DNA from 2 places in the Streptomyces sp. NPDC110618 genome. Region 2 is predicted to be linked to the other one. Evidence: riboswitches for the same ligand, from Rfam matches in the RefSeq annotation. Region 2 holds a riboswitch; the other holds the start of a gene.
What was found. A riboswitch is a leader RNA that binds a small molecule or an ion and turns the genes downstream of it on or off. The one in region 2 is predicted to bind glycine.
Positions count from the first base shown of each region.

Region 1 (14,639 bases), on a different contig from region 2:
TGGACGAGGCGTTCGTGGATCTGGAGGCCGGGGGGAGGGCCTGGGACGCGGAGTCGGCCCGGCTGGCCGCGGTGAAGCTGCGCGCCGACATACGGGCCGTCACGGGCCTGACGGGGTCCGTCGGGCTCGCGGCGTCCAAGATGCTGGCGAAGATCGCCTCGGAGCAGGCCAAGCCGGACGGGCTGGTGCTGATCGAACCGGGGACGGAGCGGGCGCTGCTCGGGCCGATGTCGGTACGGACGCTGCCGGGTGTGGGGCCGGCCACCGGGGACCATCTGCGGCGGGCCGGGATCCACACGGTCGAGGAGCTGGCCGAGGCCGGGGAGGACGAGCTCGTACGGCTGCTGGGGAAGTCGCTCGGGCACGCGCTGTACGCGATGGCGCTGGCGAGGGACGAGCGGCCCGTGGTGGCCGAGCGGGAGACGAAGTCGGTGTCGGTCGAGGACACCTATGACGTCGACATCCATGACCGGGTGCGGGTCGGGCTGGAGGTGCAGCGGCTGGCGGACCGGTGCGTGCGGCGGTTGCGGGGGGCCGGGCTGTCGGGGCGGACGATTGTGCTGAAGGTGCGGCGGTACGACTTCTCCACGCTGACTCGGTCCGAGACGTTGCGGGGGCCGACGGATGACCCGGCTGTGGTGCGGGAGTCTGCCGCGCGGCTGCTGGAGTCGGTGGACACCACGGGTGGGGTGCGGCTGCTCGGGGTGGGGGTCAGTGGGCTGGCGGACTTCACGCAGGAGGATTTGTTCGCGCAGGCGGCGGGGGACAAGGGGGCCGAGGACACGGGGGAGGACGGTGTTGTGGAGGCCGCGCAGGACGCTGCGGTCGAGGTGCCGCTTGAGCGGCGGTGGGTGGCTGGGCATGACGTGGTGCATGCCGAGTTCGGGCATGGGTGGGTGCAGGGGAGTGGGCTGGGGCGGGTGACGGTGCGGTTCGAGACGCCGGACTCGGGGGTGGGGCGGGTGCGGACGTTCGCGGTTGATGATCCTTCGCTGTCGCCGACCGAGCCGTTGCCGTTGGTGCCGCGTGGGCCGGGGGCCGCCGTGGTGGACGGGGCCTCTGCTTGATCGTGCCCTGGGGGTACGGACCTCACGGTTGTGCCCAGGGTGGGGGTGCCCGTGGGGGTGGGTCGCGCAGCCCGGCGCTCACGGGGTGCCGCCGCGCCCACCCGTGCCGCCCCAGCGGCACGACTGCCCGCGGCTGGGTGGGTTTCGACTGCCTGTGGCTCTGGCGGCTGGCTTGGTTACATCTCTGCGTCCTCGGTGCCTGCCAAGTTGCCGAAGTCGTGGTCGGGAGGGGGTGGGGTGGAGGCGGTGTCGAGGCCGTAGTGGTGGTAGAGCTGGAGTTCTTGTTCGGGGGAGAGGTGGCGGCCGACGCCGAAGTCCGGGGCGTCCTTGATCAGGGTGCGGTCGAAGGGGACGTGCAAGGTGCCCTCGACCAGTTCGCTCGGCTCCAGCGGGACGAAGGCGTCCCTGCTGAACAGGCCGGTCCGTATGGCCGCCCACTCCGGGACACCGGTCGCGTCGTCGAGGTAGACCTCGTCAATCGTGCCGATCTTCGTGCCGTTGCGGTCGAACGCCTTGCGGCCGATCAGGTTGCGCGGATCGATGTCGGTCTGCACGGGACCTCCACTAGGTCGCAAATCATCCGTAAGCACTACGAAAGAGCACAATCGGGTGCTCGGCCACTCGAACGACCTGGCGTTGACCTCGCTGGTAGGCTTGCAGACGGCTGCTGACCCCGTGCGGGAGAGTCCTCCGGAGACCACCGGAGGCGCCGAAGGAGCAAATCCTCCCCGGAATCTCTCAGGCTCACGTACCGCACGGACGAGGTCACTCTGGAAAGCAGGGCGGGTGTCGACGGCTTCCGCTCTCACCGACGGTGAAAGCCGGACGCCCTGGTGCCTCCGGTGAAGCTCTCAGGTTGAGATGACAGAGGGGGAGGCCGTCCGGGCACCCGCGCCGTGGTGCCCCTCGAAGGTCGTGTCTGACCAGGAGGCCTCCGCAATGACCGCCCATCGCATTCCGCTCTCCGAGCTCGAAACGGGGATCCCCTTCGAGCAGCGTCACATCGGGCCCGACCAGGAAGCCCGGGCCAAGATGCTCGCCCAGGTCGGCTACGGCTCGCTGGACGAGCTGACCGCCGCCGCGGTACCGGATGTGATCAAGAACGCCGACTCGCTCGCGCTGCCGGGCGCGCGGTCCGAGGCCGAGGTGCTCGCCGAGCTGCGTTCGCTCGCCGACCGCAACCAGGTGCTCGACTCCATGATCGGGCTCGGCTACTACGGCACCTTCACCCCGCCGGTCATCCTGCGCAACGTCATGGAGAACCCGGCCTGGTACACGGCGTACACGCCCTACCAGCCGGAGATCTCGCAGGGCCGCCTGGAGGCGCTGCTCAACTTCCAGACCATGGTCGCCGACCTCACCGGCCTGCCCACCTCCGGCGCCTCGCTGCTGGACGAGGGCACCGCCGCGGCCGAGGCCATGGCGCTGTCCCGGCGCATGGGCAAGAACAAGAAGGGCCTCTTCCTGGTCGACGCGGACGCCCTTCCGCAGACCATCGCCGTGATCGAGACGCGTGCCGAGCCGACCGGCGTCGAGGTGGTCGTCGCCGACCTCAGCGACGGTATCCCGGCCGAGATCGCCGAGCGTGAGATCAACGGTGTGCTCCTGCAGTACCCGGGTGCCTCCGGTGCCGTGCGGGACCTCAAGCCCGTCATCGAGCAGGCGCACGAACTGGGCGCGCTGGTCACCGTCGCCGCCGACCTGCTCGCGCTGACGCTGCTGACCTCGCCCGGTGAGCTGGGTGCCGACATCGCGGTCGGTACGACCCAGCGGTTCGGTGTCCCGATGGGCTTCGGCGGTCCGCACGCCGGCTACATGGCCGTGCACGATAAGTTCGCGCGCTCCCTGCCCGGACGGCTCGTCGGCGTCTCCGTGGACGCGGACGGCAACAAGGCGTACCGCCTCGCGCTGCAGACCCGTGAGCAGCACATCCGCCGCGAGAAGGCGACCAGCAACATCTGTACCGCGCAGGTGCTGCTCGCCGTCATGGCCGGCATGTACGCCGTCTACCACGGCCCCGAGGGGCTGAAGGGCATCGCGCGGCGCGTGCACCGCTACACCGCGATCCTCGCCGCCGGGCTCGCCGCGGGCGGCGCCGAGATCGTGCACGCGAACTACTTCGACACCCTCACCGTGCGGGTGGCCGGACGGGCCGCCGAGGTCGTCGCCGCCGCCCGCGAGGCCGGGGTGAACCTGCACCTCGTCGACGCCGACCACGTCTCGATCGCCTGCGACGAGACCACCGGCCGCGCCCAGCTGACCGCCGTGTGGGGCGCCTTCGGCGTCGAGGCCGACATCGAGCCCCTGGACGCGAAGACCGAGGACGCGTTGCCGCAGGGGCTGCTGCGCCAGGACGAGTTCCTGACCCACCCCGTCTTCCACCAGTACCGCTCCGAGACCGCGATGCTGCGCTACCTGCGCCGCCTGGCGGACCGTGACTACGCGCTGGACCGCGGCATGATCCCGCTCGGCTCCTGCACGATGAAGCTGAACGCCACGACCGAGATGGAGCCGGTGACCTGGCCCGAGTTCGGGCAGCTGCACCCCTTCGTGCCCGAGGAGCAGGCCGAGGGCTACCTCACGCTCATCCGTGAGCTGGAGGAACGTCTCGCCGAGGTCACCGGGTACGACAAGGTCAGCCTCCAGCCCAACGCCGGTTCGCAGGGCGAGCTGGCCGGACTGCTCGCCGTGCGCGGCTACCACCGGGCCAACGGCGACGAGCAGCGCACCGTCTGCCTCATCCCGTCCTCCGCGCACGGCACCAACGCCGCCAGCGCCGCGATGGCCGGTATGAAGGTCGTCGTCGTCAAGACCGCCGAGGACGGCGAGATCGACGTCGAGGACCTGCGGGCGAAGATCGAGCAGTACCGCGACGAGCTCGCGGTGCTGATGATCACGTACCCCTCGACGCACGGTGTGTTCGAGGAGCACGTCGCCGACATCTGCGCCCGGGTCCACGAGGCCGGCGGGCAGGTCTACGTCGACGGCGCCAACCTCAACGCCCTGGTGGGGCTGGCCAAGCCGGGCCACTTCGGCGGCGACGTCTCCCACCTGAACCTGCACAAGACCTTCTGCATCCCGCACGGCGGCGGCGGTCCGGGCGTCGGCCCGGTCGGTGTCCGCGCGCACCTGGCGCCGTACCTGCCGAACCACCCGATGCAGCCGGCCGCCGGGCCCGAGGCCGGTGTCGGACCCATCTCGGCGGCCCCCTGGGGCTCCGCGGGGATCCTGCCGATCTCCTGGTCGTACGTCCGTCTCATGGGCGGCGAGGGGCTCAAGCGGGCCACGCAGGTCGCGGTACTCAGCGCCAACTACATCGCCAAGCGGCTGGAGCCGCACTACCCGGTGCTCTACACCGGTCCCGGCGGGCTGGTCGCGCACGAGTGCATCATCGACCTGCGTCCGCTGACCAAGGCGACCGGTGTGACCGTGGACGACGTGGCCAAGCGGCTCATCGACTACGGCTTCCACGCGCCGACGATGTCCTTCCCGGTCGCCGGCACGCTGATGATCGAGCCGACCGAGTCCGAGGACCTCATCGAGCTGGACCGGTTCTGCGACGCGATGATCGCCATTCGCGCGGAGATCGAGAAGGTCGGTTCCGGCGAGTGGGCCGCGGACGACAACCCGCTGCGCAACGCGCCGCACACCGCCGCCGCGCTGAGCGGGGAGTGGGAGCACGGCTACAGCCGCGAGGAGGCCGTCTTCCCGAGCGGGGTCTCGGCCGCGGACAAGTACTGGCCGCCGGTGCGCCGCATCGACCAGGCCTACGGTGACCGCAACCTGGTCTGCTCGTGCCCGCCGCTGGACGCGTACGAGGACTGACCGAGGGCACTGACCTCAAGGGGCTCCGCCCGGGCTACGGCTCGGGCGGAGCCCCTTTTCGTGCCCGCTTTCGTGTGCCCGCGCAGGCACTCTTGCCGGACCTCGCGACCTCTCCTACAGTCCGCTCCGTAATGTTCGTCAGCTGATCCGAATGTTTCGGTTGGGGGTGCCCGGAACGTGTCGTAGGCCCAACTCCCTTTCGATCGTGGGCGGACCGGACTCGGATTCCCTGTGCACAAGGGTTGCCACCCGTCAGCGCGTGTCTCTAGGGTGCGGCTGCAGCGAAGCTTTCTGTCGTGAGACCGAAACTTTCGAAGGGCAATATGTCGAAAAGGAGCGCATGATGGGCGACCCGGCACTCTCCCGCCGCAGATTCCTGGCGGTCTCCGCCGCCGCGGGTCTGAGCATGACGGCACTCAGCGGCTGCGGCGGCGACTCGGACGGGGGGTCGTCCGACGGTACGACCACCATCGAGTGGTGGAACATCTCCACGACCCAGCCCACCAAGGACGTGTGGGCCGCCCTCGCCAAGAAGTTCGAGGCGCAGAACCCCAAGGTCAAGGTCAAGATCGTCCAGCTGGAGAACGACGCCTACAAGTCGAAGATGACGGCGCTGACCGCGTCCGGGAAGCTCCCGGACATCTTCCACACCTGGGGCGGCGGCGTGCTCAAGCAGCAGGTCGAGGCGGGACTGGTCGAGGACCTCACCGACCGCACCAAGGGCTGGGGCGACAAGCTCGTCCCGGTCTCGAAGGAGCCGTACCTCATAGACGACAAGGTCTACGGCATACCGTTCGACATCGGCATGATCGGCTTCTGGTACAACAAGGCGCTGTTCAAGAAGGCGGGTATCAGCGAGCCCCCGGCCACCTGGAGCGCCTTCCTGGACGCGGTCGACAAGCTCAAGTCCGCCGGTGTCACCCCGCTCGCCCTCGCGGGCAAGGAGGCGTGGACCGGTATGTACTACTGGGCCTACCTCGCGATGCGCACCGCGGGTGTCGACGCCCTGGAGAAGGCAAACCAGGACAAGGACTTCACCTCCCCCGGCCTGGTCCAGGCCGGTGAACACCTCAAGGAACTGGTCGAGTTGAAGCCGTTCCAGAAGGGCTTCCTCGGCGCCTCCTACTCCGGGCCCACCGGCCAGGCGGCCACCGTCGGCAACGGCAAGGCGGCCATGGAGCTGATGGGCCAGTGGGCGCCCATCGTCCAGGCCGACGCGGGCAAGGGGCTCGGGGACGACCTCGGCTTCTTCCCGTTCCCCGCGGTCGAGGGCGGACAGGGCGCGATCACCGAGGTGTTCGGCGGAGGCGGCGGCCACGCGCTGCGCGCCGGCGCCCCGCAGGCGGCGGTGGACTTCCTGAAGTTCTTCGCCTCCGAGGCGACCGACGTGGAGCTGGTCAAGAAGACCGGCGTCCTGCCCGTCGTCCCGGCCGCCGAGCGTGCCATCACCGACCCCAACGTCAAGGCCGTACAGCAGCAGTTGACGGCCGCCACCGGCTTCCAGCTCTACCTGGACCAGGCGTACGCGCCGGCCCTCGGTCAGGAGGTCAACGAGAGCGTCGCCGGTCTGATCGCCGGATCCAAGTCCCCGGAGCAGGTCACCGACTCGATCACCCAGGTCGCGAAGGAAGAGCAGTAACAACCGATGACGTCCACCTTCCTTCCGGAGAAACGGACCGGTCCCGACACGGACCTGCCGCCCCCGGCCGCCGACGCGGCCCGGGGGCGGGCCCGCCGGCGCGCCATGAACTGGCTGACCGCGGTCTCCTTCCAGGTACCCGCCCTCGTACTGTTCGGTGTCCTGGTCCTGCTGCCCATCATGTTCGCCCTGTACGCCGCCTTCTTCCGCTGGGGCGGCTTCGGGATGCCCGAGGACTACATCGGCGTCGAGAACTTCACCCGGCTCTTCGACGACCCGGTCTTCATCGGCGACCTGTGGCGCTGTCTGCTGCTGGTGCTGCTCTCGCTGGCGCTGCAGCTGCCGTTCGCGCTCGCCATGGCCGTCGCGCTCAACCAGAAGGTGCGCGGCCGGGCCGTCTACCGGATGCTCTTCTTCGCGCCGTACGTGCTGTCCGAGGCCATCACCGGTGTGCTGTTCGCGATGATCTTCGCGCCCGGCGAAGGGCTCGCCGACCATGTCCTCGACGGCATCGGCCTGGAGGGCCTGGGCGGTGAGTGGTTCGCCGACCCGGACATGGTGATGGCCACCCTGTTCCTGGTCATGACCTGGAAGTACTTCGGCTTCCACATGATGCTCTACCTGGCCGGACTCCAGTCCATCCCCAAGGAGTTGCACGAGGCCGCCCTCATCGACGGTGCCGGTCCCTGGCAGCGGTTCCGCAACGTCACCCTGCCGCTGCTCGCGCCCACCCTGCGCATCAGCGTCTTCCTGTCCGTCATCGGCGCCATCCAGCTCTTCGACCTCGTCTGGGTGGTCACCGCCGGTGGCCCCGACCACCACTCCGAAACCATGGCCGTGACCATGTTCCAGTTCGGCTTCAAGCGCTACCAGGTCGGCTATGCCAGCGCCATCAGCGTGGTCATGTTCGGCATCAGCCTCGTGTTCGCCCTCGCCTACCAGCGGTTCGTGCTCCGCCGGGACCTGGAGGGCGCGACCACGACCATGCGGGGAGGCAAGCAGTGACCGTCCAGCGCAAGACCCGGGGCCGCACCCTGCCCCTGCACCTCCTGCTGATCGGGGTCGGCGCCCTGATGGGCATCCCCCTGCTCTACGCGGTCATCTCCGGCTTCAAGTCCACCGACCAGCTCTCCCGCAACCCGATCGGGCTGCCCGACCCGTGGGTGACCGGGAACTACACCGACATCCTCGCCTCCGGCGACTTCTGGCGGATGGTCGGCAACAGCACGCTCATCGCGGTCGCCACCACGGTCCTCGTGGTCGCCGCCTCGGCGCTCGCCGCGTTCTCCTTCGCGCGGTTCGCCTTCCGGGGCCGCGAAGTGCTGTTCACCCTGTTCACGATGGGGCTGATGTTCCCCTTCGCGGTGGCGGCGCTGCCGCTGTTCCTGCTGCTGCGCTCGATGGACCTGCTGGACAACCCCCTCGGCGTGATCCTGCCCCAGGCCGCGTTCGGCCTGCCGATGACCATCATCATCCTGCGCGGCTTCTTCCGGCAGATCCCCGGCGAACTGGAGGAGGCTGCCACCCTCGACGGCTGCGGACCGCTGGGCTTCTTCTGGCGGGTGCTGCTGCCCATGGCACGGCCCGCGCTCGGCACCGTCTCCGTGCTCGCGGTGGTCACCAGCTGGAATAACTTCTTCCTGCCGCTGCTCGTCTTCAACGAGCCCACCTGGTGGACCATCCCGATCGGCGTGCAGCAGTTCCAGGGCCAGTACTCGCAGGACGTGGCCCGGGTCTTCGCCTATCTCGTGCTCGCCATGGTCCCCGCCCTGGCCTTCTACTCCGTCGCCGAGCGCCAGCTCGTCGGCGGCCTCACCGCCGGCGCCACCAAGGGATGACAGCGCCCGCGACCGTACGGCTCACCCACACCCCTGTTCCGTGAGGAGTCGCACCATGCCCAAGAACCGTCTCAGACTCGTCGGCGCCCTGACCGCCGTCCTCGTCGCCGTCACCGCCCCGTCCGCCCAGGGCCTTGCCGACCACCGCCCCCACAAACCGCAGACCCTCGCCGACCTCGCCCAGCGGCACGGCCGCTACTTCGGCAGCGCCACCGACAACCCCGAGCTGGTGGACGAGCCGTACACGAAGATCCTCGGCACCGAGTTCGACCAGATCACCCCCGGCAACGGCATGAAGTGGTACGCCACCGAACCCGAGCAGGGCGTCTTCGACTTCTCCCAGGGCGACGAGATCGTCGACCTCGCCCGCGCCCACCACCAGAAGGTGCGCGGCCACACCCTGGTCTGGCACAGCCAGCTGCCCGACTGGCTGACCGGCCGCGAGTGGACGGCGCCCGAGCTGCGGGCCGTGCTGAAGAAGCACATCCAGACCGAGGTACGGCACTACCGCGGCAAGGTGTTCGCCTGGGACGTCGTCAACGAGGCCTTCAACGAGGACGGTACGTACCGGGAGACCGTCTTCTACAAGACCCTCGGCCCCGGTTACATCGCCGACGCCCTGCGCTGGGCCCACGAGGCCGACCCGCGCGTCAAGCTCTACCTCAACGACTACAACATCGAGTCCGTCGGCCCGAAGAGCGACGCCTACTACAACCTCGCCAGGCAACTGCGGGCGCAGGGCGTCCCGTTGCACGGCATCGGCCTCCAGGCGCACCTGGCGCTCCAGTACGGCTATCCGGCCACGCTGGAGGACAACCTGCGCCGCTTCGCCCGGCTCGGCCTGGACACCGCGCTCACCGAGGTCGACATCCGCATGTACGTGCCTGCCGACGAGGAGAAGCTGGCCACGCAGGCCCAGTGGTACGCGGACCTGACGAAGGCGTGCCTGGCGGTCCGCCGGTGCGTCGGCATCACCATCTGGGACTACACCGACAAGTACTCCTGGATCCCGGCCTTCTTCGACGGCGAGGGCGCGGCCCTGCCGTGGGACGAGGAGCTGCGGCCCAAGCCCGCCTACTACGCGATCCGGAAGGCGCTCAGCTGATCCTGCGCGCGGACGGTGGTGCGGTGCTGGACCGCACCACCAGTTCCGTGTCCAGCTCCACCCGGGGGGAGTCCGGCTGCTCGCCCCCGGCCAGCCGCAGCACGGTGCGCACCGCCAGCTTGCCCATGTCGGCGAGCGGTTGGCGCACCGTGGTCAGCGGCGGCGCCGACCAGCGGACCTCCGGCAGATCGTCGAAGCCGACCACGCTGATGTCCTCCGGCACTCTCAGGCCCCGGCGGCGCAGTGCCTCGATCGCGCCGAGCGCCATCTGGTCGCTCGCCGCGAACACCGCGGTCGGCGGCTCGGGCAGGTCCAGCAGCGCCGTACAGCCCGTACAGCCGGACTCGGGGCGGAAGTCGCCCTGGACGACCAGGGATGCGTCCACGGCGAGCCCGGCGCCCTCCAGGGCCGCGCGGTAGCCGTCGAAGCGGGCGCGGGAGCACAGCAGTCGCGGCGGGCCCGCGATCAGGCCGATCCGGCGGTGGCCGAGGGTCAGCAGATGCCCGGTGGCGGCGAGCCCGCCCGACCAGTTGGCGGCGCCGATGGTGGGCACGTCCGGCACGGGGGAGCCCGCCGGGTCGACCACCACCAGCGGCACCCCGAGGGCCCGCAACTCCTCGTGCAGCACCGGCTCCAGGGCCGAGGTGACCAGCACGACGCCGTCGGAGGCGCGGGCGCGCAGATTGCGCATCCACTCCCGGGCGTCGCCCGAGCGGCCGTGGATCGCCGACACCACCGTGCCGACCCCGGCCGCGTGCGCGACCTCCTCCACCCCGCGGATGATCTCCACCGCCCACGGGCTGTCGAGGTCATTGAAGACCAGGTCGACGAGGGTGGCGGGGGCCGCCGAGACCCGCTTGCGGTAGCCGTGCGCGCGCAGCAGGTCCTCCACCCGGGCGCGGGTGCGCGGGGAGACGTCGGACCGGCCGTTGACGACCCGGGACACGGTGGGCACCGAGACCCCGGCCCGCCGGGCGATCTCCGTGATGGTGACCCGGCCCTCGGTGTGCTCCCGCGCCAACTGCCCACCTCCGTCGACCTGTTGTCGAAACTTCCAGAAGTCTTCCGGAAAACCGGGGCCCGTGGAAGGGAGAACTGGGTCGGGACCGCAGCACACACGCGGGGCTACGGTCAGTGATCGCCCCCGGACACGCGTCGGGGCCGGTGCGCAGAACATGTCTGCGGCCGGCCCCCAAGGTCTCCGGACGGTTTCGTGGCCGTCCGGCCGCGTTCAGGCCGCGGTCATCACCTGGTCGGCACCCAGCGGGCGGTGCGGGGCGATGATCTGGCCGTCGGGCAGGAGCTCACCGGTGTCCTCGAAGAGCAGAACGCCGTTGCAGAGCAGGCTCCAGCCCTGTTCCGGGTGGTGCGCCACGAGGCGCGCCGACTCCCGGTCGGCGGAGTCTGCGGAAGGACACGGTGGCTGGTGCTGGCACATGGGTGGGATCTTTCGCTCTGTGGTGTTCATGGCCGCCCCCGTTGCGACAAGTGGTTCGAACCCAGTGTTGCCCCACGGGCGTGAATCCGCAGGGATTTCGGTGCACCGCTTCTCACAGGTTGATGACGCGCCGCTCGCGCGGATGGTTCACCTCGACCGCACTGTCCTTTTAGGTGGTTCGCAATGGCCGGAGCGGACTAGTCCATGCAGGTCAGAGGCTCTGTAGAGCGATTCCCCGCTCGTACGAGCGCACCGCCGCCGCATGCGCGCGGTACCTCGCCGCCGCACACGCGCCGTACCCCGCGACCGGCGTTCCGGTGGCGGGGCACGGGGGGAGTGCGGCGGCGGGTCAGGCGGGTGAGCCGAGCAGCGGCGCCGGGGTCACGCGATGGGTGAGGACCGGGAGCAGATCGGCGGCCCGGTGCGGCCGGTGGGCCGCGATACCGGGCGGTGCGGGCGCCAGCGGCACCAGGAGGTCGGTGGGCTCCGGGTGGCCGACGGTGGCGTCGGCGGCGGGGTCGCCGTGCAGCCACAGGGTCAGCATGTACAGGCCGGGTACGGACAGCAGCCGGGGCTGGTAGGGCTGGGTCATGGTCTCGGCCTGGCGCAGAGCCTGCTCGGTGGAGGTGATGTAGGGGCCCTCGAAGAAGTGCGAGAAGGCCCATCCGTCGGGCGTGAGCCGGGTCTCCGCGGCGGCCACGGCCCGGTCCGAGCAGCGGATCAGGAAGCGCCACCCGGCGAGCCGGGTGGTGGTCGGGCCGCCCGCGGTGATGCCGTCCAGGACGTGCACGGGCAACGGCAGTTCCGGGGTGGCGGGCCCCTGGGCGGCGCGCAGGGACGGCGTTCGGGCCTCGCGGACCGCGGTGGGGGACCCCAGTGCGGCGAGGACGGAGCGGAGCGCGGGCGCGGGAGCCGGGGGGACATGCAGCGGCATGGTGGGTCGCCTCTCATTCAAAAGGCACGGTGGCGCGAGGGCGGGGCGGACGGCGCTGTCAGCTCGCGAGGGGGCGGGGAGGCGGGGCCGTGGTCCGGGTGCGTGGGTGTGCGTGAGGGCCCGCCGTACCTCGATCCCTACGGCAGGTCCCTCCGACCGGGCGCCAACTCTCCGCCTACTACGCGGAGTTTATACGACAAGTGTTCAGTGAGTGTTTCATCTAGCCGTTTCCGGTGCACTCGGCAAGGGTGCATTCGGACGGCGATCCGCGGTAATCATCCCGATTCGGAGAGGGACGCTCCTCGGTGACCTCGAAGAATGCATGAGAAGCGGTAGGCTAATTCTCGTCGGCGTTTTTCACGAGTTCGCCGCGCCACCCGGAACCGCACCGTGACTCATGCCCGGAGAATGTGCCACCGGTCACGTCCGACAGGCTAGCGGCCCACCGGCCCGTCCGGGGACGTTATCGATCGCTTCGGCTGGGCATCATCCAACCTGACCCGGGACACCGGCGGCCGGATCCTCGGCCCGCCCATTCGAGGAAGGGACGCTTCGATGGGGGAGAAGGTCGTGGCAGGTCGGTTCGATCTGTCCGACCGCCAGCACTACCGCGACAAGCTCCGGAAGTGTCTGGCGGGCCTGGAGCGGCTTCTGGCGGAGAAGCGGTTCGATCGCCCTAAGAACCTCATGGGACTTGAGATCGAATTGAATCTCGCTGGAACCGACGGCATGCCGAGAATGTTGAATGCGCAGGTTCTTGAGCGGATCGCGAGCCGCGATTTTCAAACAGAACTCGCCATGTTCAACCTGGAGATCAACATAGCCCCACACCGGCTCGGCGGGCCGGTATTCGACCAGCTCGCGGAGGAACTCCGCACCTCGCTGGCATATGCCCACCGAAAAGCCGGTGAGCTGTCCGCCGGAATCGTGATGATCGGCATTCTGCCGACCCTCGACCGGGACGACCTGGTCTCCTCCAACCTGTCCGCGGTGGACCGCTACACGCTGCTCAACGACCAGATCGTGGCCGCGCGCGGCGAGGACTTCGTGCTCGACATCGAGGGCGTGGAACACCTCAACTGCACCTCCAAGTCCATAGCGCCCGAGGCCGCCTGCACCTCCGTCCAACTGCACCTCCAGGTCACCCCGGGCCGCTTCGCCGCCGTATGGAACGCCGCGCAGGCCGTCGCTGCCGCGCAGGTCGCGGTCGGCGCCAACTCGCCGTTCCTGTTCGGCCGCGAGCTGTGGAGCGAGTCCCGGCCCCCGCTGTTCCAGCAGTCCACCGACACCCGACCGCCCGAGCTCCAGGCCCAGGGAGTACGCCCGCGCACCTGGTTCGGGGAACGCTGGATCACCTCCGCCTACGACCTGTTCGAGGAGAACCTGCGCTACTTCCCCGCCCTCCTGCCCATCTGCGACGACGAGGACCCCCTGCGGGTGCTCGACGAGGGCGGCGTCCCCTCACTGGCCGAGCTGGTCCTGCACAACGGCACCGTCTACCGCTGGAACCGCCCCGTCTACGGCATCGCCGACGGCGTACCGCACCTGCGGGTCGAGAACCGCGTCCTGCCCGCCGGACCCACGGTCACCGACGTGATCGCCAACGCGGCCTTCTACTACGGCGTCATCCGCGCCCTCGCCGAGGAACCGCGCCCGGTGTGGACCCGGCTGCCGTTCGAAGCGGCCGCCGCCAACTTCGACGCCGCGTGCCGACACGGCATCGACGCCCGCCTGAAGTGGCCCCGGCGCGGCCGGTACGGCGGTGTCACGGAGGTCGACGCGGCCGTCCTGGTCCGCGACGAGCTGCTGCCGCTCGCGGAGGCCGGGCTGAACGCCTGGGGCGTGGCCCCCGCCGACCGGGACCTGTACCTCGGGGTCATCGAGGAGCGCTGCCGGCGCCGCGCCAACGGCGCCTCCTGGCAGTCCGCAACCTTCCACCGGGCCCTGGAGCAGGGCCTGCCCCGGGACGCCGCCCTGGCCGCCACGACCAAGCGCTACTGCCAGCTCATGCATGTGGGCGAGCCCGTGCACAGCTGGCCGGTGGGGCTGCCGGAGGCGGTGCCGCTGGCCTGAGGGGCGCACGGTCGGGGCCCGAGGGCGCCTGGCCGGGGGGCGCCGCACTCCGTCCCATACTGGTCGGGCAAGCTGTGACGTCGTATGACGGTGGTGCCCCTGGGAGGCAGAGTGCAGGCGGAGGCGGGCCCGGTGGCGGGTTCATTCCCGGAGCAAGGGCCCTCGCGGCGGATCCTGCGGGACGAGACGCTGCTGGTACTGGCGCTCTCCCTCGGGGCGAGCGGGGTCTCCGCGCTGATCAGCTTCATCGGCTCGGTCACCAAACCGGGCGGGCTGAAGGACCAGGCGGCCACCCTCAACGCATCCGCGGCGCCGGGACGGCCCTGGCTCGACCTCGCCTGGCAGCTCTTCGGGATCTCCACGTCCCTGGTGCCGGTGCTGCTCGTCGCGCACTTCCTGATCCGCGAGGGCAGCGGGCTGCGCGACCTCGGCTTCGACCGCACCCGGCCCTGGCCGGACCTGGGCCGCGGTGCCGCCATCGCCGCGGTGATCGGCAGCAGCGGCATCGCCTTCTACCTCGCCGCCCGAGGCCTCGGCTTCAACCTCACCGTGGTGCCGGAGGCGCTGCCGGAGGTGTGGTGGAAGTACCCGGTGCTCATCCTGTCGGCGCTGCAGAACGCGATCCTCGAAGAGGTCATCGTGGTCGGCTATCTGCTGCGCCGCCTCCAGCAGTTGGGCTGGTCGCCGGGGAGCGCCCTGATGGCCAGCTCCGTGCTGCGC
Region 1 covers NZ_JBVKBN010000019.1:9,240-23,878, forward strand. Annotated here, with positions in the region: gene ACZ7L7_RS27955 (DNA polymerase IV) at 1-1,067, shown strand, start outside; gene ACZ7L7_RS27960 (PRC-barrel domain-containing protein) at 1,244-1,621, opposite strand; glycine riboswitch at 1,736-1,831, shown strand; gene gcvP (aminomethyl-transferring glycine dehydrogenase) at 2,007-4,892, shown strand; gene ACZ7L7_RS27970 (extracellular solute-binding protein) at 5,236-6,531, shown strand; gene ACZ7L7_RS27975 (carbohydrate ABC transporter permease) at 6,538-7,536, shown strand; gene ACZ7L7_RS27980 (carbohydrate ABC transporter permease) at 7,605-8,369, shown strand; gene ACZ7L7_RS27985 (endo-1,4-beta-xylanase) at 8,425-9,474, shown strand; gene ACZ7L7_RS27990 (LacI family DNA-binding transcriptional regulator) at 9,467-10,495, opposite strand; gene ACZ7L7_RS27995 (DUF5999 family protein) at 10,706-10,912, opposite strand; gene ACZ7L7_RS28000 (hypothetical protein) at 11,262-11,846, opposite strand; gene ACZ7L7_RS28005 (glutamate-cysteine ligase family protein) at 12,402-13,919, shown strand; gene ACZ7L7_RS28010 (CPBP family intramembrane glutamic endopeptidase) at 14,031-14,639, shown strand, end outside.
Region 1: linked by a shared signal. The riboswitch ahead of gcvP (aminomethyl-transferring glycine dehydrogenase) and the one ahead of gcvT (glycine cleavage system aminomethyltransferase GcvT) in region 2 are both predicted to bind glycine.

Region 2 (14,639 bases):
GCCCAGCAGCAGGAGCGCGGCGACGAGGAACAGCATGGGATGGGATCCCCCTCCGAGATGCGTCTCGCGACGTTTCGGTGAACGGTTGCAGTAACAGTTGTTCACTGACTGCCGAGTCTAGCGTGCCCGACGGCTTTTCAATTCCGGAGAACAGTTGTTAACTGCATGGCATGAGTCACACCCTCGGCATCCGGCAGGCACAGAAGCAGAAGACCCGACAGGCGCTCCTGGACGCCGCGTTGGGGCTGCTGGAGGGGCAGAGCCTGAGCAGTCTGGGCCTGCGCGAGGTCACCCGCGCCGTCGGCGTCGCCCCCACCGCGTTCTACCGGCACTTCCGCTCCACCGCCGACCTCGGCGTCGCCCTCGTCGAGGAGGCGCTCGGCAGCCTGCACGCGATGATCCGCGTCACCGTCTCCGCCGACGGCACCCCCGACGAACGCATAGCCCGCGCCGTCGAGTTGATCGCCGACCATGTCGCCGCCCACCCCGCCCATGTCCGCTTCATCGCGCGCGAACGGCACGGCGGCGTGCGGCCCGTGCGCGAGGCCATCCAGGACCAACTCGCCCGCTTCGGCGAGGAGGTCAAGCGCGAACTCGCCAAGGACCCGCTGGCACAGGGATGGAGCGACGACGACCTGCTGATGCTGGCCAACCTCTACGTCGACCAGATGCTCATCACCGCGTCCCTGTTCCTGGACACCATGGAGAAGGACGCGCAGGACCAGCGGGACGAGGTCGTCCGCATCGCCACCCGACGCCTGCGGCTCATCAGCATCGGCCGACAGCACTGGTTGGACTGACGGGCGATCAGCCGCACACCCTCACGACGGGCGCGGCCGTTCACGATGGACGCCTGCCGTTCCCGGCGAACGCGCCGACTGACGCGCCGGAACAGCCCGGCCCGCCGACCCCGGACCGTGACACGAAAGGCGCCGGGGGGAACTCCCGCCCCGGCGCCACAACTCATGGAAAAGACCGGCGAGTTCGACACCCGCCCGATGCCGGGCACCTCAAGGCACCCGGCGGGTTCGGCGGACGTCAGCCGAGCCGCACCCGCGCCAGTTGGCGGGACTGGGCCACCAGCCGGTCCGCGCTGTCCCAGACCTCCGCGTCCTCCTCCAGGAAGCCGCCGGCGAGGTTGCGGGTGGTGATCGACACCCGCAGCGGGCCCGGGGCGGGACGGCTGCGGACGTGGACCGTCAGTTCCACCGTGGGGACCCAGCCCTTGATGCCGAGCTCGAAGGCGGTCGGGGGCAGCGCGTCCACCGCCAGCAGCAGGGAGAACGGGTCCGGGTCCCGGCCGTCGGCCAGGCCGAACCAGGCCCGCATCTCGCCCTTGCCGGAGGGCGCGCCCAGGGCCCAGCCCAGGGTCGCCGGGTCCAGCTTGAGCATCAGCCGGTCGGTGATGGCGGAACTGCCGGGGACCGGGGCCGGGCCGTCCTCGGGGCCGAAGCACTGGTCCATCGGCGGGATCGCGGGCGGCCGCGCGGTCGTACGGACGTCGTCGGGCAGGGAGTCGAGGTCGCCGTAGGAGGCGAGGACGCGGATGCGCTCGACCTCCTGCCCCCGCTCGTCGTACTGGAAGAGCGACGCCTGGCCGGTCGACAGGGAGCGGCCGGTGCGGACCACGGAGGTGCGCACGACCGCCGGACCGGGCTGGGACGCGGTCAAGTAGTGCGCCGAGATGGTGAACGGGTCGGCGTGCGGCAGGGCGTCGGCGAGCGCGCGGCCCAGGACCGCCAGCAGATAACCGCCGTTGACGGCGCTGATGATGGTCCAGCCGGCGGAGAGGTCGATGTCGTAGACGCCGGGCTCGCGCCGGGTGAGCGCGGTGTCGCGGTCGAACTCGCTGTCTCCGACGGTGGCCTGCGTGAACGCTACTTCTGACATGGATGAACGGTACAACAGCTAACTACTAAGCGGTAGCTTTCCCCTACCTCTAACCTGAGCGCCCGCTTACCCGGGCACAGCGGACCTACTCCTCCTCCCGCACCGTCGAGCGCCGGTTCCAGGCCCGGGGCGCCCGCCAGTGGTAGCGCATCGCCAGCAGGCGCAGCACGAACGCCGTGATCACCGCGAATCCGCTGGTGACGGGGGTGAGGGCGTCGTAGCGGATGCAGATCGCGACCATGATGGCGCCGACCATCGCCGGGACCGCGTAGAGGTCGCGGTCCCAGCGCAGCAGCGAGGGCACCTCGTTGGCGAGCACGTCGCGCAGCACACCGCCGCCGACCGCGGTGGCCAGGCCCAGGGCGGCGGAGGCGGTGAGGTTCAGACCGTAGTCGTACGCCTTGGTCGTGCCGGTGACGGCGAACAGGCCGAGGCCGGCCGCGTCGAAGACGTTCACCCCTATCTGGATGCGCTCCACGTGCGGGTGCAGGAAGACCACCAGGAGCGCGGCGAGCATCGGGGTCAGGAAGTACCCGAGGTCGGTGAAGGCGGCGGGCGGTACGGCGCCGATCACCAGGTCGCGGAAGAGTCCGCCGCCCAGGGCGGTGACCTCGGCGAGGACGGCGATGCCGAAGACGTCGAAGTTCTTGCGGACGGCCAGCAGCGCGCCGGAGATGGCGAAGACGAAGATGCCGATCAGGTCGAGCGTATGCTGCACGGACGGGGTGAACAGTTGCTGGAGCACCCCTACATTCTCACCCAAGAACGAGCCCCCGCCTTTCATTGCAAGGCGAGGGCTCGTTCTTGACTTGGGGATTTAACCCTACTTGTCGGTGGACTCCGGCTCCTCGGAAGTCTCCTCAGAGGTCTTGGCGACCTTCTCGGAAGCCGCCTCCTTCGAGGTCGCCTCCTCCGTCGTCGCCTTGACCTCCGCGGCCACCGCCGCCGACGTCTCCGCCGACTCCGCCAGCACCTCGTCGGCGACCAGCTCGGCCGCCTCCTTCGCGGCCGTCAGCAGCACCGTGTCCTGCGGAGCCTGGTCCTCGAAGCTCTCCGGGTGGTGGCAGGCGACCTGCTGGCCCGGACGCAGCTCCAGCAGCGGCGGCTCGGTCGTCTTGCAGATCTCCGTCGCCTTCCAGCACCGCGTGTGGAAGCGGCAGCCGGGCGGCGGCGCGATCGGCGAGGGCACGTCACCGCGGAGCAGGATGCGCTCGCTCTTGGCACCCCGGCGCCGCGGGTCCGGCACCGGCACCGCGGACATCAGGGCCTTGGTGTACGGGTGCATGGGGGACTCGTACAGCGAGGTCCGGTCGGCCAGCTCGACGATCTTGCCGAGGTACATCACCGCGATCCGGTCCGAGACGTGCCGGACGACCGACAGGTCGTGCGCGATGATCACGTAGGTCAGGCCCAGCTCCTGCTGGAGGTCGTCCATCAGGTTCACGACCTGGGCCTGGATCGACACGTCGAGCGCGGAGACCGGCTCGTCGGCGACGACCAGCTTCGGCTTGAGCGCGAGCGCGCGGGCGATGCCGATGCGCTGACGCTGACCGCCGGAGAACTCGTGCGGGTAGCGGTTGTAGTGCTCGGGGCTCAGGCCGACGAGCTCCAGCAGTCGCTGGACCTCCTTCTTCACCCCGCCCTCGGGCTCGACGCCCTGGAGCCGGAACGGCGCCGAGACGATCGAGCCGATGGTGTGCCGGGGGTTCAGGGAGCCGTACGGGTCCTGGAAGATCATCTGGATGTCCCGCCGCAGCGGGCGCATCCCGGCCGTGTTCAGCCGCGTGATGTCCTTGCCCTCGAAGTGGATCGTGCCGCCCGTCGGGTCCTGGAGCCGGGTGATGACCCGGCCCATGGTCGACTTGCCGCAGCCCGACTCGCCGACCACGCCGAGCGTCTCGCCGCGGCGCACCTCGAAGTCGATGCCGTCCACGGCCTTGACCGCGCCGACCTGGCGCTGGAGCACGCCCTTGCGGATCGGGAAGTGCTTCTGCAGGCCCTGGACCTTCAGCAGCACGTCGTTCTCCGCCCCGGGGGCCGACGCCTGCGCCGGGACGGTCACGTCCGATTTCTTGGTTTCACTCACAGCTTCGGCGCAATCTCTTCGGTCCAGATCCGCGTACGGTCCTCGGGCGAGAGGTGGCAGGCGGAGAAGTGTCCGGTGCCGACCTGGGTCAGCTCGGGGCGCACGGTGCGGGTGACATCGCCCTTGGGGATGTCCGCGTACGGGCAGCGCGGGTGGAAGGCGCAGCCCGAGGGGACGTTGATGAGGCTCGGCGGCTGGCCCTTGACGGGGATGAGCCGCTCGGAGGTCTCCCGGTCGATACGCGGCATCGAGCCGAGCAGGCCCCAGGTGTAGGGGTGCTGCGGCTGCTCGAAGATGTCGGCCACCGGACCGCGCTCCACGCACCGGCCGCCGTACATCACCAGCACGTCGTCGGCGATCTCGGCGACCACGCCGAGGTCGTGGGTGATCATGACGACCGCGGAGCCGAACTCCTTCTGCAGGTCCCGGATCAGGTCCAGGATCTGCGCCTGGACGGTGACGTCCAGGGCGGTGGTCGGCTCGTCCGCGATGAGCAGCTCGGGGTTGTTCACCAGTGCCATCGCGATCATCGCGCGCTGGCGCATACCGCCGGAGAACTCGTGCGGGTAGTTGTCGACGCGCTTGGTGGGCTCGGGGATGCCGACCCGGTCGAGCATCTCGATCGCGCGGGTGCGGGCGACCTTCTTGCTGACGTCGTGGTGGACCCGGTACGCCTCCACGATCTGGTGGCCGATCGTGTAGTACGGGTGCATCGCGGACAGCGGGTCCTGGAAGATCATCGCCATCTCACGGCCGCGCAGCCGGCGGACCTCGTCCGGGGCGGCGGAGACCAGTTCCTTGCCGTCCAGCCAGATCTCGCCGGAGATCTGCACGTTCTTGCCGCGCGAGCCGAGCTTGTGCAGGCCCATGACGGCGAGCGAGGTGACGGACTTGCCGGAGCCGGACTCACCGACGATGGCGAGGGTCTTGCCCTTCTCCACCTTGAAGCTGACTCCGTCGACCGACTTGACCAGGCCGTCGTCGGTCGGGAAGTGCACCTTGAGGTCGCGGACTTCGAGGAACGCGGTGGGCACGTCGGAGGAGGCCTTCACGGGCTCCCCCACCGCGGCGCCGGTCTTGGACAGTTCGGTCACGAGAGCCTCACCCGCGGGTCGGCGGCGGCGTACAACAGGTCCACCAGGAAGTTTGCGAGGACGACGAAGAAGGCGGCGAGCAGGGTGACGCCGAGGATCGGCGGCAGGTCGTTGTCCTTGATGGACTGCACCGCGTACTCACCGATGCCGTGCAGGGAGAACGTGTACTCGGTGATCACCGCACCACCGAGCAGCAGGCCGAGGTCCATGCCGAACACGGTGATGATCGGGGTCAGCGCGGCCCGCAGACCGTGCTTGGCCACCACGTTCCGCTCGCGCAGGCCCTTGGCGCGGGCCGTGCGGATGAAGTCCTCGCTCATCGTCTCCAGCATGCCCGAGCGGGTGAGCCGGGCGTAGATGGCGGAGTAGAGCAGGGCGAGCGAACACCACGCCGGGAAGAGGGTGTTGGCCCACTGCGAGGGGTTCTCGGTGAACGGGACGTAGTCGCGGCCGAAGATCGGCCACTTGAAGGTGAAGAGGAACAGCGCGAGCTGACCGGTGAAGAACATGGGCAGCGAGACACCGGCGAGGGCGATGCCCATGAAGGTGCGGTCGGCGAGCGACCGCGGCTTGAGCGCGGAGATCACACCGGCAGTGATACCGCCCAGCAGCCACATCACGGCGGCGCCGGCGGCCAGGGACAGCGTGACCGGGATACGGCTGGTCAGCTGCGGCCAGACCTCGACGTGGGTCTTGAAGGAGTAGCCGAAGCAGGGGGCGTTGCACTGCGCGGTGGTCGGCCCGAGGTCATACGTGGCGCCGGAGACGATCCCCTTGATGAAGTCCCAGTACTGGACGTACACGGGCTGGTCGAGTCCGAGGTTCTGCTTGACCGCTTCGATGTCGGCCTTCGTGGGGCTCTTCCCGATGTACTGCTGGGCCAGCTGGTCGGCCGTCTGGCCGGCGAGCCGGGGCAGCAGGAAGAAGATCGCGAAGGTGACCGCGGTGACGACCAGCAGCAGGATCACTGCCGCGACCGTCCGGCGGAGGATATACGAGATCACGGGGATCGGCGCTGATGCCCGCGGGCCGCGAAGCCCGCGGGCATCAATGCCTTCACCTGCCTTCCGGGGCTACTTCTTGGTCGTGCCGATGTTGAGGTAGTCGTACTGACCGCTGAAGGCCGCGGTGGACACCAGGTTGGTGAAGCCGGCCGGGCGGTACAGCAGGACCTTGAAGTAGGTCAGCGGAACGAGGGCCGCCTCCTCCATCGTCTTGTTGTCGATCTCGGCGTAGAGGTTGTTGCGCTCGGCAGCGTCCTCGGTCGCGATCGCCTGCTCCAGCATCTTGTTGACGTCGGCGTTGTCGAGCTGCGACAGGTTGGTGTTGCCGGACTCGCCGATCGCGTCACCGTGCAGGATCTGCTGGTCGAAGCCGTAGCCGGAGGGCCAGTCGGCACCCCACTGCATCATGTGCAGACCGATGTTCTGCTTCTTGTTGAAGGCCGGAACACCAGCGGCGTCGGTGAAGTACTTACCCGACGGGAACTGCTTCAGGGTGGCGTCGATGCCCGCCGCCTTCAGCGAGTTGATGATGGCGGTCGCCGCGGCGATCTCCTGCGGGCGGTCGCTGCGCGCGGAGATGTTGGTCTTGATCTTCTCCGTGCCGCAGGCCTTCAGCTGCTCCTTGGCCTTGGCCGCGTCACCCTTGTTGTCCGGGGTGGCGTACAGGTCGGCCTTCTTGTAGCCCGGGACGTCCGGCGGAAGGACGGTGGTGGCGATGTCACCGCGGATCGGGCCGCCGAGGGCGGTCTGCACCGACTTCTTGTCGACCGCGTACTGCACGGCCTTGCGGCACTCGACCTTGTCGAACGGCGCCAGCTTGGTGTTGATCGCCATGTAGACCAGACGGCCACCGTAGGTGTTGTCCGTGTTGGCCTTCAGGTCGGGGTCGCTGACGATCTCGGCCTGCGTCGCGGCCTGGACGCCACCGCCGCCGAGGTCGATCGCCTTGCCCGCGCGGACGTCCTGGTCGATCGTCTCGGCGTTGACCTTGAGCTTGATGACGATCTTGTCCGGGTACTGCTTGCGCAGCGGGTCGGTCTTCGCGTCCCAGTTCTCGTTGCGGACGAGGACGGCCTGCTTGCCCTCCTCGTAGCTCTCGAACTTGTACGAGCCCGAGGAAACGATGCTCTTGACGTAGTCGACGCCCTTGTCCTTGGCCTTCGGCACGGGGGCCGTCTGCGGCTGGGCGACCAGGTAGTCGAACTCCTGGAAGGAGCGGTTGAGCTTGAAGACGATCGTCTGGTCGTCCGGCGTCTGGATGGACGCGATGCCCTTGTCGCTCTTGTCCTTGTAGGGACCCTTGTACTTGTCGCCGCCCTCAAGGAACTGCTGGAAGTAGTTCGGGCCGAGGGAGAGCACGTCACGCGCGAAGTTGGAGCGCTCGACGGCGTACTTCACGTCCTTGGACGTGATCGGCGTGCCGTCCTCGTACTTCAGACCCTCACGCAGCTTGTACGTCCAGGTCTTGCCGTTGTCGCTGGACTCACCCGGAGCCGCGGCGAGGTCCGGGACGAGCTCGTTGCCCTTGTCACCGGGGGCCGGCTTGTAGGTCATCAGCGGGCGGGCGTACAGCCGGCTGAGGTTGAACATGTAGCCGTAGTACGTGTTGCCCGGGTCGAAGGAGTCCGGAACGTCCGAGTACTCGTAAGTGACCGTGCCACCCTTGGCGGTGGAGGCGTTGACGACACCCTTGGTCGCCGCGTCGGCGCCGGCGGACTTGCTGTTGCCGTCGCCATTGCCCGAATTGTCATCGGCCTTGCTGCAGCCCGAAAGAACCAGGCTGACAGTGCCGATGGCCGCGATGGCGGCCAGCGCTGACCTTCGCATGATGGTCTGCTTCCCCTCCATAGTTGGAAACTTGATGGGCTCTCGATGGGGCCGCATATCAGCGGCTGCGCGGGTCGAGAGCGTCACGGAGTCCGTCGCCGAGCAGGTTGAACGCCAGGACGGTGACGAAGATGGCGAGGCCGGGCACGATCATGAACTGCGGGTCGACCTTGTAGAACTTGACCGCCTCGCTGAGCATGCCGCCCCACGACGCCTGCGGGGGCTGGATGCCGACGCCGAGGAAGCTCAGGCTGGCCTCGAAAAGAATGTTCGTCGGGATGAGCAGCGTCGAGTAGACGATGATCGGGCCGACCAGGTTCGGGAGCAGCTCCCGGAACAGGATGTACGGACCCTTGGCGCCCATACCGCGGGAGGCGTCGACGAATTCACGCTCCCTGAGCGCCAGGGTCTGGCCGCGGACGATGCGGCCCAGGTACGGCCAGTTGAAGAAGCCGATGATGAAGATCAGCACGCTGATGTGCAGCGGCAGGCCCTCCAGGCCGAAGGCACCGCCCTGGAGCGTCGCCGAGATGGCGATGGCGAAGAGCAGCAGCGGGAAGGCGAGGAAGGTGTCCATCAGCCGGCTGATGATCGCGTCGGTGCGGCCGCCGTAGTAGCCCGCGATCACGCCGAGGATGGTGCCGATCGTGTTGGACAGGATCGTCGCCCCGAACGCGACGACCAGGGACACCCAGGACCCCTCCAGGATGCGGGTGGCGATGTCGCGCCCGAAATTGGGGTCGATGCCCAGCGGGTGCTCGGCGCTCATGCCGCCCCAGTCGCCGTGCGGCAGCGAGGTGTTGGGGTCGAGCAGGTCCTGGTTGAAGGCGTTGGGGTCGAGACCGAACAGGGCCTGGATGGGCCGGGCGAGGATCGCGAGCAGGATCAGCAGGATGACGACGACGCCGCCGGCGACGGCGACCTTGTCCTTCTTGAACCGGGTCCAGGCGATCTGCCCCAGGGAACGGCCCTCGATCTGCCCCTTGTCGGCACCGCTGAGCACAGCCTCCGGCTGTGCTTCTGATGCCCCGGTGGTCTCGATCGGTGCGGTCACGGTGACCCGACCCCTCTCGCCGGTGGTGACCGGCCTACGCCTGCCGTGGATTACGGCTTTGTCGACTTGCACTCGATCACAGGATCGACCGATCCCATGTCTGACTGGGGAGTCTTCAGCTTCGTCGTGATCAGCCGCCAGATCTGACGGCGAAAGTATGCGCAACCGTGATGATGTGCTGGGGATTCCGTTATCCGAACAGGGGATAACGGACGTCGGACAGGCGGAATTTATGACATTTCGGACAATCAGTGATCTTCACCATCATCTACGCGCGAAGAAATGTGACGTTCACGTAAACGATTTGATGGTCCGTCAGAAGACCTCGGGAGGTCCGTCGGAAGGCCCGTCGGGTCAGTAGCCGCCCTGCGCGGGCGGGTACCCGTACCCGGCGGCGGGCGCCGGGGCCGCGTGCGCCTCGCGGTCGTAGAACGGCCGGGCGTTCGCCCGCATCCACATCGCGACCGGGTCGTACTCGTCCGACATCGCCACCGTCGACACCGGCAGCCCGTCCGGGACCGCGCCGATCGACTGCTGCATCATCGCACGCACCGAGTCCACCGCCGACGGACTGGTGTCGTAGACGTCCAGACCGATGGCGAGATACGGCGCCCCCAGCGCCGGCTGCACCCAGGCGCGGCGCAGGCTGCGCACGGCCGGGGTGCGATGGGCGTTCTGGGCGAGCAGGGCGTAGAAGTGCGGGATCTCGATGCCGGGCTCGGACAGGCTCAGCGGGCCCGCGGGCTGGCGGTCCAGGCCGGTGGCGATCCGGCGCAGATCCAGCCACGGGATGCCGACACCGCCGCCCGGAGCGTGCGGATTCAGCCAGAGGCCGTAGTGGTCGGGGTAGAGGGTGCGGGCCACGTCGAGCCCGTCGACCACCTCGTAACTGCGGTTCCAGCCACTGGCCGACAGTTCCTGGGCGGAGGTGACGCAGGGCGCGTAGCCGTAGCCGTCGACCTCCATGTTCCCGTACTGCGCGTCCGGGGAGCCGGACTGGCCGTGCCACAGCAGCATCCAGATCTGGCCGGAATTCGGGGTCGCGAGCGCGCGCAGGAGCGCCTCGTAGGCGTCGTAACGCCCGGGCGTGACCTGGCGCAGCATGTGCTCGACCTGCCCGGCCGCGATGCCGCTGGCGCTCACCTGTACCGCCCCTTCAACCTGTTCTCCGACCGAGCCGTGACCCTAGCTTAAGGCCGCCCACTGCAGTGGGACTTGCTCCGGGCGGGCGTCCGCGGCTCCGGTTGCGGCTGGTCGCGCAGGCCCCGCGCCCCTTCGAACGGCTCCGCTAACCCCGCGTGTAGAAGGGCCGTACGTGCTCGCGCATCCACAGCGTCACCGGGTCCTGCGCCGCCATGTCCAGCAGGATCAGGTTGACCTGCCACTTCGTGGGGACCCGGCCCAGGGCCCGGCCCAGGGCGTCCATCGGCGCGGTACGCAGATCGCCCTCCCAGTGCGAGAGCTCCACCCCCACGAACATCACCGGGTCCGCGGTCTCGATCGCGGCCAGGCAGCGGCGGGCCGTGGTCACCACGCCCGTCTCCGCGAACTCCGCCGAGGCCGCGGAGAGGAAGTCGACCGGGTCGTCCTTCCAGTCCGGCTCGAACAGCTTGACCCGGCCGCCGCTCGCGGGCCCGTCCAGCGGGGTGCGGCCCACCCGGCACAGCTCGGCCACCGCCGGGGGCGGCAGCGGTATGCCCACCACACCGTCCGGGTTGACCATGATCCCGACCTGCGGCGGCAGCCCCCGCGCGAACTCCACCGCCGGGGCGACGGCGAACGACATGTGCGTGCCGACGACCTGACGGAACTGCTCCTCGGAGCTGAAGACCGGGACGTAGCCCTGCCCCTCGATCTCCATCGTGGGCAGGTCCAGCGGACCGCTGTTCGGGCCGCCGCCGGACGGCAGCGGGACCCACAGGAAGCTGCGGCCGAGCACTTCGATGATCCGGCCGCCCGCGGTGGGCACGCCGAGGGAGGCGGAGAGCACCTCCTCCAGTTCGTTGCCGGGCCATCCGCCGTGCGAATGGGGGTGCGCCTGCGCCGGGAAGTCCGCGGGGAGATCCGCCGGGAAGTCCATACTCTTCTGACCGCCTGCCGTGAACCACTGGTATGGCTGAAAAGGCTAGCGCCTGCGCGCCCGCCCCGGCCCTGGCCGTGCACCCGATCCGGCCCGCCGCCGCCCGCCGGCTCGGCCCGTCCACCAGACCTGGCCCGCCCCGCACCCGCCGACCCTGCCCGCCCACCGGGCACGCGGCCCATCAGCCGATCCGCTCCGCGTCCGCCCGGCACCCGGCCCGCGAGCCCGACCCCCGCCCGAAGACCCGCCCCGCGCTCAGCCCGTGAACCCGATCCGTCGCAGCACCCCGGCCGCCGGCCGGTCGACCAGGACCGCCGAACCGGTGCCCCGCGGCAGCTCGCCCCGCTCCGCCGCGCGCAGCAGCCGCCCCACGGCAGCCCGGTGCCGCAGGAAGGCGTACCGCGACACACCCCGCCCGCGCTCGCGCTGGCCCTGGAGTGCCTGGTCCGGGGTGACGTCGAGGAGCAGCAGGTGCAGGGTGCCGCCCCGGCGCCGCGCGGCCCGCGCCAGCCAGCCGCGCACCCAGGACTGCGTACCGCAGTCGTGCACGACCAGGCCCTCGCCGGAGCGCAGGGCCCGCCACAGTCCGAAGTAGTGCGCGACCCGCACGAGCGGGCGGTAGACCGCGTACGGCAGGAAGCCCGGCATCCGCGCGTCCCAGCGGTCCCGGGTGTCCTGGGAGTCGATCCGCGGCCCCGTGACCGCCCGCTTCATCAGCGTGGACTTGCCGCTGCCCGGCAGGCCGGTGATCACCACGACGTCCTTCGGTCCGAAGAGCAGGGCGTGCGGGCTCAGGCCGGAGCGCTCACGCAGATCGCGCACGACCGGGGCCGGACACACCTCCGCGACGGGGGCTGCCGGCTGCCGGGGCACCGCGATGCCCGAGGTGGCCGCGTACGCCGTCGTCCTGTTCACCGTGATCGTCCTCCCCTGGGTCAGATGGAGACCATCTGCCCGTCGACCGTAAAGAGAAGGTAATTCCGCGTGCCTGGAGTTTCTGTACGCGTACCGCAACAGCCCGGTTACAGATGCTGCCCTGCCACGCCGGACCGATGCGTGCAATGATGTGCGCGCCAACTGCATACCGGCCGTTTGAATCCGCGCGGGAGAGTTCCCAGCCTTGTGCTGGGGCGCCGAAGGAGCAAGTCCCTCCCTTGAATCTCTCAGGCCCCGTTACCGCGCGGGCGAGGCACATCTGAAAAGCGGGCCGCCGTCGCCGGTGGTCCCACCCAAGGTGCAAGTCATGCCCACGCGCGGTCATGACGAACCTCTCAGGTTCCGATGACAGATGGGGAGGAACGCCCCCCCCGTCATGCCTTGGGAGACGACCGACCGATGAGCAGTACCGAACCGCGCCGTACCGCCCTCGATGCCCTGCATCGCTCGCTGGGCGCCACGATGACCGACTTCGCCGGCTGGGACATGCCGCTGCGCTACGGCTCCGAGCGCGACGAGCACAACGCCGTGCGCACCAAGGCCGGCCTCTTCGACCTCTCCCACATGGGTGAGATCACGGTGACCGGTCCGCAGGCGGCCGCGCTGCTGAACCACGCCCTCGTCGGCAACATCGCCTCCGTCGGTGTCGGCCGCGCCCGCTACACCATGATCTGCCGCGAGGACGGCGGCATCCTCGACGACCTGATCGTCTACCGGCTGGCCGAGTCCGAGTACATGGTCGTCGCCAACGCCTCCAACGCCCAGGTCGTGCTGGACGCCCTGGTGGAGCGCGCCGCCGGCTTCGACGCCGAGGTCCGCGACGACCGGGACGCCTACGCGCTGATCGCCGTCCAGGGCCCCGAGTCCCCCGGTATCCTCGCCTCGCTCACCGACGCCGACCTCGACGGCCTGAAGTACTACGCCGGGCTCCCCGGCACCGTCGCGGGCGTCCCGGCGCTGATCGCGCGCACCGGGTACACCGGCGAGGACGGCTTCGAGCTGTTCGTGAAGCCCTCCGACGCCGAGCCGCTGTGGCAGGCCCTGACCAAGGCGGGCGAGCCGGTGGGCCTGGTCCCGTGCGGCCTGTCCTGCCGGGACACCCTGCGCCTGGAGGCGGGCATGCCGCTGTACGGGCACGAGCTGACCACCGAGCTGACCCCCTTCGACGCCGGGCTCGGCCGGGTGGTGAAGTTCGAGAAGGAGGGCGACTTCGTCGGGCGCGAGGCGCTCACCGAGGCCGCCGCCCGCGCCGAGAGCAACCCGCCGCGCGTCCTGGTCGGCCTGGTCGCCGAGGGCCGCCGGGTCCCGCGCGCCGGGTACCAGGTCGTCGCCGACGGCAAGGTCATCGGCGAGGTCACCTCCGGCGCTCCCTCCCCCACCCTGGGCAAGCCGATCGCCATGGCCTACGTCGACGCCGCGCACGCGGCGCCCGGCACGCCCGGTGTCGGTGTGGACATCCGGGGCAGCCACGAGCCGTACGAGGTCGTGGCGCTGCCGTTCTACAAGCGCCAGAAGTAGTAGCCGCACGCATCGGATGCAGGAGCTGTGAGCGTCACCGGCACCGGCCGTGGGTGATGCTGAACACATCACCGCTGCTCACGCACGCCTCCAGCGGTCCCTCATTCATCAGCACACCCCCGCGTACAGGAGAATTCAGGCCATGAGCAACCCCCAGCAGCTGCGTTACAGCAAGGAGCACGAGTGGCTGTCGGCCGCCGAGGACGGCGTCGCGACGGTCGGCATCACGGAGTTCGCGGCCAACGCGCTCGGTGACGTCGTCTACGCCCAGCTCCCCGAGGTCGGCTCCACGGTGACCGCGGGCGAGTCCTGCGGCGAGCTGGAGTCCACCAAGTCGGTCTCCGACCTGTACTCCCCGGTCAACGGTGAGGTCACGGAGATCAACGAGGACGTCGTCAACGACCCGTCGCTGGTGAACTCCGCCCCCTTCGAGGGCGGCTGGCTGTTCAAGGTACGCGTCACGGAGGAGCCGAGCGACCTGCTCTCCGCCGACGAGTACACCGCCTTTTCCGCCGGCTGAGGAGTCGTAGACGCATGTCCGTCCTGAACACGTCCCTGCACGAGCTCGACCCGGAGGTTGCCGCCGCGGTCGATGCCGAGCTGCGCCGTCAGCAGTCGACCCTGGAGATGATCGCCTCCGAGAACTTCGCGCCGGTCGCGGTGATGGAGGCGCAGGGCACGGTGCTGACGAACAAGTACGCCGAGGGCTACCCCGGCCGCCGTTACTACGGCGGCTGCGAGCACGTCGATGTCACCGAGCAGATCGCCATCGACCGGGTCAAGGAGCTGTTCGGCGCCGCGTACGCCAACGTCCAGCCGCACTCGGGTGCCTCCGCCAACCAGGCCGCGCTGTTCGCGCTGGCCAAGCCCGGCGACACCATCCTCGGTCTGGACCTGGCGCACGGCGGTCACCTGACCCACGGGATGCGGCTGAACTTCTCCGGCAGGCAGTTCAACGTGGTCGCCTACCACGTCGACGACGCCGGCCTGGTCGACATGGCCGAGGTGGAGCGCCTGGCCAAGGAGCACCGCCCGAAGGTGATCATCGCCGGCTGGTCGGCCTACCCGCGGCAGCTGGACTTCGCGGAGTTCCGGCGCATCGCCGACGAGGTCGATGCGTACCTGTGGGTGGACATGGCGCACTTCGCCG
Region 2 covers NZ_JBVKBN010000011.1:19-14,657, reverse strand. Annotated here, with positions in the region: gene ACZ7L7_RS19800 (hypothetical protein) at 1-36, opposite strand, end outside; gene ACZ7L7_RS19795 (TetR family transcriptional regulator) at 171-800, shown strand; gene ACZ7L7_RS19790 (thioesterase family protein) at 1,039-1,890, opposite strand; gene ACZ7L7_RS19785 (trimeric intracellular cation channel family protein) at 1,976-2,635, opposite strand; gene ACZ7L7_RS19780 (ABC transporter ATP-binding protein) at 2,714-3,976, opposite strand; gene ACZ7L7_RS19775 (ABC transporter ATP-binding protein) at 3,973-5,070, opposite strand; gene ACZ7L7_RS19770 (ABC transporter permease) at 5,067-6,074, opposite strand; gene ACZ7L7_RS19765 (ABC transporter substrate-binding protein) at 6,144-7,901, opposite strand; gene ACZ7L7_RS19760 (ABC transporter permease) at 7,960-8,955, opposite strand; gene ACZ7L7_RS19755 (enhanced serine sensitivity protein SseB C-terminal domain-containing protein) at 9,310-10,098, opposite strand; gene ACZ7L7_RS19750 (enhanced serine sensitivity protein SseB) at 10,244-11,035, opposite strand; gene ACZ7L7_RS19745 (hypothetical protein) at 11,068-11,301, shown strand; gene ACZ7L7_RS19740 (AAA family ATPase) at 11,291-11,950, opposite strand; glycine riboswitch at 12,129-12,224, shown strand; glycine riboswitch at 12,225-12,333, shown strand; gene gcvT (glycine cleavage system aminomethyltransferase GcvT) at 12,371-13,489, shown strand; gene gcvH (glycine cleavage system protein GcvH) at 13,632-14,009, shown strand; partial or broken gene ACZ7L7_RS19725 (aminotransferase class I/II-fold pyridoxal phosphate-dependent enzyme) at 14,024-14,639, shown strand, end outside.